Regions from separate parts of the Streptomyces venezuelae genome, predicted to be linked through region 2. Evidence: riboswitches for the same ligand, from Rfam matches in the RefSeq annotation. Region 2 holds a riboswitch; the other holds the start of a gene.
What was found. A riboswitch is a leader RNA that binds a small molecule or an ion and turns the genes downstream of it on or off. The one in region 2 is predicted to bind cyclic di-AMP.
Positions count from the first base shown of each region.

Region 1: it holds a riboswitch for cyclic di-AMP, as region 2 does, so the genes downstream of both, DEJ47_RS23085 (C40 family peptidase) here and DEJ47_RS18055 (M23 family metallopeptidase) in region 2, are expected to answer to the same signal.

Region 1 covers NZ_CP029193.1:4,952,980-4,956,604, forward strand. The annotation lists gene DEJ47_RS23080 (hypothetical protein) at 1-153, shown strand, start outside; gene DEJ47_RS23085 (C40 family peptidase) at 316-1,518, opposite strand; cyclic di-AMP (ydaO/yuaA leader) riboswitch at 1,525-1,681, opposite strand; gene pcrA (DNA helicase PcrA) at 1,969-3,625, shown strand, end outside.
Region 2 covers NZ_CP029193.1:3,915,203-3,918,827, forward strand. The annotation lists gene DEJ47_RS18050 (aldo/keto reductase) at 1-648, opposite strand, end outside; gene DEJ47_RS18055 (M23 family metallopeptidase) at 731-1,798, opposite strand; cyclic di-AMP (ydaO/yuaA leader) riboswitch at 1,810-1,973, opposite strand; gene DEJ47_RS18060 (PP2C family protein-serine/threonine phosphatase) at 2,195-3,376, opposite strand; tRNA gene DEJ47_RS18065 (tRNA-Met) at 3,550-3,623, opposite strand.

The sequences.
Region 1 (3,625 bases), 1.0 Mb from region 2:
AACGTCAAGATCGGCGTCAAGCTGGCCGTGCTGATCGTGATCCTCGCGCTGGTCTACGTGAAGCGCGACGAGGAGAAGGTCGACAAGGGCATGTTCGGGGCGGTCGGCCTGCTGACCACGGCGAACATCTTCATCGCTGTGCTCTGGACCTGAGCGGGCCGGGGGCGGACCTGAGGGGCCGAGCCGGTCCTGAGTCGGCCCTGAGCCGGTCCTGGGGCGGCCCCGATCCGACCCTGAGTTTTCGGCCTCTACGCGCGCGTGGCCCGTATCCCTCCCGGATACGGGCCACGCGCGCGTGGAACGGGCGCCGCCGCGTCAGGCGGGGCGGACCACGCTGTGGATCGGCATGTAGTAGATCGACTCGACGCGGACGTTCGCGCCCGGCTTCGGGGCGTGGATCATCTTGCCGTCGCCGATGTAGATCCCCACGTGGCTGATGTCGTCGTAGAAGAACACCAGGTCACCCGGTTCAGCGTCGGCGGTCTTCACCGTCGTGCCGACCTTCACCTGGTCCCACGTGGTGCGCGGCAGCGAGATCCCCGCCGCCTTCCACGCGTCCTGCGTGAGGCCGGAGCAGTCGTAGGAGTCGGGGCCGGTGGCGCCCCAGACGTACGGCTTGCCGATCTGGGCCTCCGCGAAGGCGATGACCTTCGCGGCCTTGGTGGCGTAGCCGCCGTCCGAGCTTCCGGAGCCCGAACCGGAATCGGAACCGGAACCTGAGCCGGTGCCGGAGTCCGAACCGGTGCCCTGGCCTCCCTCCCGCTCCTTCTCCCGCTGGGCCGCCTCCTCCGCCTTGCGCTTGCGCTCCGCCTCGGCGGCCTGCTCGCGCGCCAGCTTCTCCGCCTTGCGCTTGGCCTCCTGCTTCTTCTTCCGCTCGATCTCCGCGAGCCGCGCCTTCTCCTCGGCGGTCAGCTTCGAGAGGAGCTCGCGCGCGTCCCCCAGCTTCTTCTGGACGGTCTTCTTGCTCGTCCTGAGCTCGTCCCGGGAGTCGGTCAGCGTCTCCAGGCTCTTCGCGGCCTTCGTGCGCTGCTTCGTCGCCGACGCCTGCTCCGCCTGGTAGGCGTCGACCGCCTTCTTCTGGCGCGTGGTGAGCCGGTCCGCCAGGTGGTTCTGGTCGAAGTAACCCTGCGGGTCGTTCGCGAGCATCATCGTGGCCGTCTCGGAGACGGCGCCGGTGCGGTACTGCGCGGCGGCGAACGAGCCCAGCTCCTGGCGTGCGTCGTTCAGCTTGTCCGTGCGCCGCGCCACGTCGTCGAGGAGCCGGTCGACCTTCTTGCGCTGCTTCTCGGTGCGCTCCTTGGCCGAGTTGTACTTCTGGGTGGCGACCCCCGCCTGCTGGTAGAGCTCGTCGACCTTCTTCTGCACCTCTTCGAGGCTGGGCCTGGTGGGCGCCGAGGGCGCGGCCTGTGCGCTCTGCGACAGGAGGGCGACGGAGGTGAGGGCTGCCGTCGTGATGCCGATGGCGGGGGCCGTACGAATGCCGGCTGCCCGGTCCCGCGGCTTGCGGTGCGACGCCAAGGAGGCGACTCCTTCCGTAGACCGCCTACCGGGTTAGCTGTCGGGTTCGGGCGGATGGTTCGGAAGGCTGCCCTACGGTCCCGTACGAAGTACGGGACCGATTCACCCCAAGTTCTCGGTGGGTCCCCGGCTCCGAACACGTCGGACTCGGCGGAGGCCGCCCGTTCCCGGCGGGGTTCGCCGGTGGGGGGACGAGTGGCCCGCCGGGCACGCTAGCCAACTCGTGTGGTGCCTGTGAAGGTTGATGTTCGATATGCCCGATACATTTTCGTTATCTCTCGCGGGCGTGTGCGGCGCGCGGGCGGTCTTGTCGGAGTGTGATCGTCCGCGGGCAGGGCGTGACCCGGCCCGGCGTGTCCTGTGGCGTGGACCGGCGCGTCGTGTGACGTGGACCGGTCTGTCCGGAACCCGCAGCGGGTTGTCAGTGGGGCCGCCTAGACTCGGGAGGCGATGAGCAGCCTCTTTGATGACAGCTTCCTGGCGGACCTGCAGCCCTCCCGGGCCGCGGACGAAGCGCCCCCGCCGCCGCCCGAGGACAGCGCTCCGGAGCCCATTCCGGACGACCTGTTCGACGGGAAGTTCGACGCGCCCATGACCCGGGACACGCACTACCGCGACGGCGCCGCCCGCCCGGTCATCGACCCGGCGACGCTCCTCGACGGGCTGAACGAGAACCAGCGCGCGGCCGTCGTGCACGCGGGCTCCCCGCTGCTCATCGTCGCCGGTGCCGGATCCGGCAAGACCCGCGTGCTGACCCACCGCATCGCGTACCTGCTGGCCGAGCGCGGCGTGCACCCCGGCCAGATCCTCGCGATCACCTTCACGAACAAGGCCGCGGGCGAGATGAAGGAGCGCGTCGAGCAGCTCGTGGGTCCCCGGGCGAACGCCATGTGGGTGTCGACCTTCCACAGCGCCTGTGTCCGCATCCTCCGCCGTGAGTACAAGAAGCTGGGCTTCACGTCCTCCTTCTCGATCTACGACGCCGCCGACTCCAAGCGCCTCATGGCCCTGGTCTGCCGTGATCTGGACCTCGACCCGAAGAAGTTCCCGCCGAAGTCGTTCAGCGCCAAGATCTCGAACCTGAAGAACGAGCTGATCGACGAAGAGGACTTCGCAGGTCAGGCCGCTGATGGCTTCGAGAAGACCCTCGCCCAGGCCTATGCCATGTACCAGTCGCGCCTCCGCGAGGCGAACGCGCTGGACTTTGACGACCTGATCATGACGACGGTCCACCTGCTGCGTGCCTTCCCGGACGTCGCCGAGCACTACAGGCGCCGTTTCCGGCACGTGATGGTCGATGAGTACCAGGACACGAACCACGCGCAGTACGCGCTGGTGCGCGAGCTGGTCGGGCCCTCCGGCGGCGAGGGTGACGACCCCGCGGAGCTGTGCGTGGTGGGCGACGCCGACCAGTCCATCTACGCCTTCCGCGGCGCCACGATCCGCAACATCCTCCAGTTCGAAGAGGACTACACGGACGCGACGACGATCCTCCTGGAGCAGAACTACCGCTCCACCCAGACGATCCTGACCGCCGCCAACGCGGTCATCGAGCGGAACGAGAGCCGCCGCCCCAAGAACCTGTGGACCAACCAGGGCGAGGGCGCACGCATCACCGGATACGTCGCCGACACCGAGCACGACGAGGCGCAGTTCGTCGCCGACGAGATCGACCGCCTCACCGACGCGGGCGACGCGAAGGCCGGCGACGTGGCGATCTTCTACCGGACGAACGCCCAGTCCCGTGTTTTCGAAGAGATCTTCATCCGCGTCGGCCTGCCCTACAAGGTGGTCGGCGGCGTCCGCTTCTACGAGCGCAAGGAGGTCCGCGATGTGCTGGCCTACCTGCGCGTTCTCGCCAACCCCGAGGACGCGGTCCCGCTGCGCCGCATCCTCAACGTACCGAAGCGCGGCATCGGCGACCGTGCCGAAGCCATGATCGACGCGCTGGCGCAGCGCGAGAAGATCTCCTTCCCGCAGGCGCTCCGCCGCGTCGACGAGGCGTACGGAATGGCGGCCCGCTCCACCAACGCCGTCAAGCGTTTCAACACGCTCATGGAGGAGCTGCGGACCGTCGTCGAGTCGGGCGCGGGCCCGGCAGTCGTCC
Region 2 (3,625 bases):
GCCCGCCGCGAGCCCGAAGTAGGGGACGGCCGCGAGGCCGGAGCGCGAGGCGACTTCCTGGAGGGGGCCCTCGTAGGTGTCGCGGGAGACGAGGTTGTAGTGCGGCTGCAGCGCGACGTACCGCGCGAGGCCCTCGCGGTCGGAGACGTCGAGGGACTCCTGGAGCCGCTCGGGGGAGATGTTGGAGGCGGCGATGGCACGCACCTTGCCGACCCGCACCAGCTCGTCGAGCGCGCCGATGATCTCCTCCACGGGCACCGACGTGTCGTCGAAGTGCGTGTAGTAGAGGTCGATGTGGTCCGTGCCGAGTCGCCGCAGGGACGCGTCGGCCGCGCCCTTGATGGTGGCGGCGGACAGGCCCTTGTACTCGGGGTGGGAGCCGACCTTCGTGGCCACGACGACGTCGGAGCGGTTGCCGCGCTCGGCGAGCCACTCGCCGATGAGGGTCTCGGACTCGCCGCCCTTGTTGCCGTCGACCCAGGCCGAGTACGCGTCGGCGGTGTCGATGAAGTTGCCGCCTGCCGCGGTGTAGGCGTCGAGGACGGCGAAGGACGCCGCACGGTCCGCGGTCCAGCCGAAGACGTTGCCGCCGAGGGAGAGCGGGAAGACCTCGAGGTCGGAGGAGCCGAGAGGGCGAAGAGAAGTCATGTGCTCCTCAACGCCCCCAGTGGAAACGGAATTCCGTGCAAGCCCCATGCAGTCGGCCGCCCGGCAGGCCGACCGCGCGGGGTCAGGGGTTGAGGCCCTTGCTCTGCAGCCATCCGAGCGGGTCGATCCCCGTGCCGCCCGGCGTGTGGACCTCCATGTGGAGGTGCGGACCCGTGACGTTGCCGGTCGCGCCGACGCGGCCGATGACGTCACCCGTGGAGACCTTCTGGCCCGCGCTGACGTTGAGCGAGGACTGGTGGCAGTACCAGACCTCCGTGCCGTCCTCGAGTTCGAGCACGGTGCGGTAGCCGTACGCGCCCGCCCAGCCGGCCTCCTTCACGGTGCCGGTGTGCACGGCCTTCAGAGGGGTGCCCGTGGGCGCCGCGAAGTCCAGGCCGGTGTGGTGGCCCGAGGACCACATGGAGCCGGCGTCGCCGAAGTGCGAGGTGAGGGTGTACGAGGAGGTGGGGATGACGTAGCTCTTGGCGAGCTTGGCCAGGCGCGCGGCCTCGGCCTTCGCCTTCCGGGCCTCCTCCTCCTTCTTCTTCTTTGCGGCGGCCTTGGCGTCCGCCCGCTTCTCGGCGGCCCGCTGCTGCGCGGCCGCTTCCTCCGCGGCCTTCTTGACGGCGGCGTCCTCGGCCGCCGTCCGCACGGCGGTGTCCGCCTGGTTCTGCTGGTTCTCGGCCTGCTGCATGATGCGGGCGCGCAGGGCCTCACCGGCGTGGGTGGTGCCCTGCTCGGCGTCGGCGGTGCTGACACCGGCGGCGGTGAGGGGGGCCGCGGCGGCGACGGCGGTGTCCGCGGCGGCGTCGTCGGACATCAGCGAGCCGACACCCGGCAGGGACTCGGCCTCGGGCAGCGAGTCGGTGACCGCGCCCAGGTCGGGCATCGATATGGAGACCGGCGGCTTGCCGTCCTGCGCGGTGGCGATGCCACCGGCGCCCACGGCGGCGATGACGCCCACGCCGAGCACGGTGGAGCTGCGGGCGAGCCCGCCGCCGCCCTTCTTGTGCACACGGTGCCTGCCGCGGACGGGACGGACGGACTCCTCGGTGGGGTTCCACTCTTCGAAGGAGCCCTCGTCGTACGAACCGAAGTCGTCGTCATTCGGAACGTAGACGGCTTGGGGGGCAGGCCGGTTGGACGCCACTGGGGCGCACTCCTTTCCTTCCTTCTCGCCTACCGGGTTAGCTGACGGGTTCGGAGCAGGAAGGTCTCCTACGAACACCTGGCACGGGTGCACGAATGCACGGATGCGCAGGGGCTCGATTCACCCCATGTTGGTGGTTCCCCGGCTCCCTTGCGGGATTAGGCGCGTGCGCACGGAGCCGCCTCTAGTGACGGCTGGGACGACCGCGCTGCGTTATCGAACGTTAATAGACAGCGGGTCGGTATTCCAAGCCGTTCCGGTTGATCGTTAACGCTCACCGGCTGTACGTACCGGGACACGGAGGGGCGGAACGGGGCGAGTTGACCCGACATCCTTAAACACCGGAACTCCACATTCCCTTGACAGAGCGTCAGTTGTTATGCGGAGGGATGCACTTCAGTCACCGGCCGTCACGTCGGATCCGCCGTCCGCTTCGGCCGCTTCCCCGGCGGTGGGGCGCCGCACCGCGAGCAGCGCCATGTCGTCCGTCATGCCGCCCCCGGTGTGCCGCCGCACCTCCCCCGCCAGGGCGGCGAGGAGTGCGTGCGGGCCGCCGCGCCCCGGGAAGATCCGCCCGCCGAGCCGGGTCGCGGGATCGTAGAACTCCCCCGCCGCGTTGCGCGCCTCCGACAGGCCGTCCGTGTAGAAGAGCAGCAGCGCGCCGGGCGGCAGTTCCGTCTCGTCCACGCGGTCCGGCCACGCCCCGAGGTCGCCCATGCCGAGCGGCAGCGCGGGTTCGCTCGCCGACAGGACGCAGAGCCGCCCGTCGCCGCACAGCAGCAGCGGCGGCGGGTGCCCGCGATTGACGAGCCGTACGACGCCCTCGCCGTGCCGGATCTCGGCGAGGACCGCGGTGGTGAACCCTTCGAACGCGTCGAGCCCGTCGCGCCGCGTGCCCTCGCGCGCGAGCGCCCGCTCCAGGCGCTGCGCGACCGCCTCCAGGGTGGCCTCCTGCTCGGCGGCCTCCCGGAAGGCGCCGATGACGACGGCGACGGCGGCGACCGCGCCCATGCCCTTGCCGCGCACGTCGCCGACGATGAGCCGTACGCCGTGCGGGGTGTCCTGCACCGCGTACAGATCGCCCCCGATGAACGCGTCCGCCTGCGCCGCCTCGTACCGCGCCGCGAAGTCGAGCCCGCCGATCCGCGGATCCGGTTCGGGCAGCACGGCGCGCTGGGTCGCCTCGGAGATGGAGCGGGCGATGGCGAGCCGGTCGTTGCTGCGGCGCACGACGCGGTTGATGACGATCGCGAGCGCGGCGACGGTCACCACGGTGACCACTTCGGTGACGGCCTCGACCTGACTGCTGACGGTGCCGCCGTAGTGCAGGAAGAGGACGGCGACCGTGGCGGCGACGCCGGTCAGGACGGTGTTGAGCCGCGAGTAGAAGGGGGCGGCGATCAGCGGGGCGGCGGTGAAGAGGGGGGCCGCGGTGAACTCCGACGGGGTCGACGCGTCGTACACGACGCCGACGACGAGCAGCAGGAGCGGCAGGACGCGGACGAACGCCCGCTCGGGCCCGGTGGCCCCCTTGGCTCCCCTGGCCCCCCTGTCGTCGGGTCCTCCTCGCTGCCCCACCGCTCGTCTCCCGCCGACTCCGCGCCCATCACCGCGCTGCATTCAGGGTTCCCGCAGCGGCGGGAGGGTGCGAGTCGGCGTGGGCCGACCGGGTGACGAACGGAAAAGCCATCCGAGGGCCGGGGAAACACCAGAGGCCGGGAAGCTGATGCTTCCCGGCCTCTGGCCTTCAGTAGCGGGGACAGGATTTGAACCTGCGACCTCTGGGTTATGAGCCCAGCGAGCTACCGAGCTGCTCCACCCCGCGTC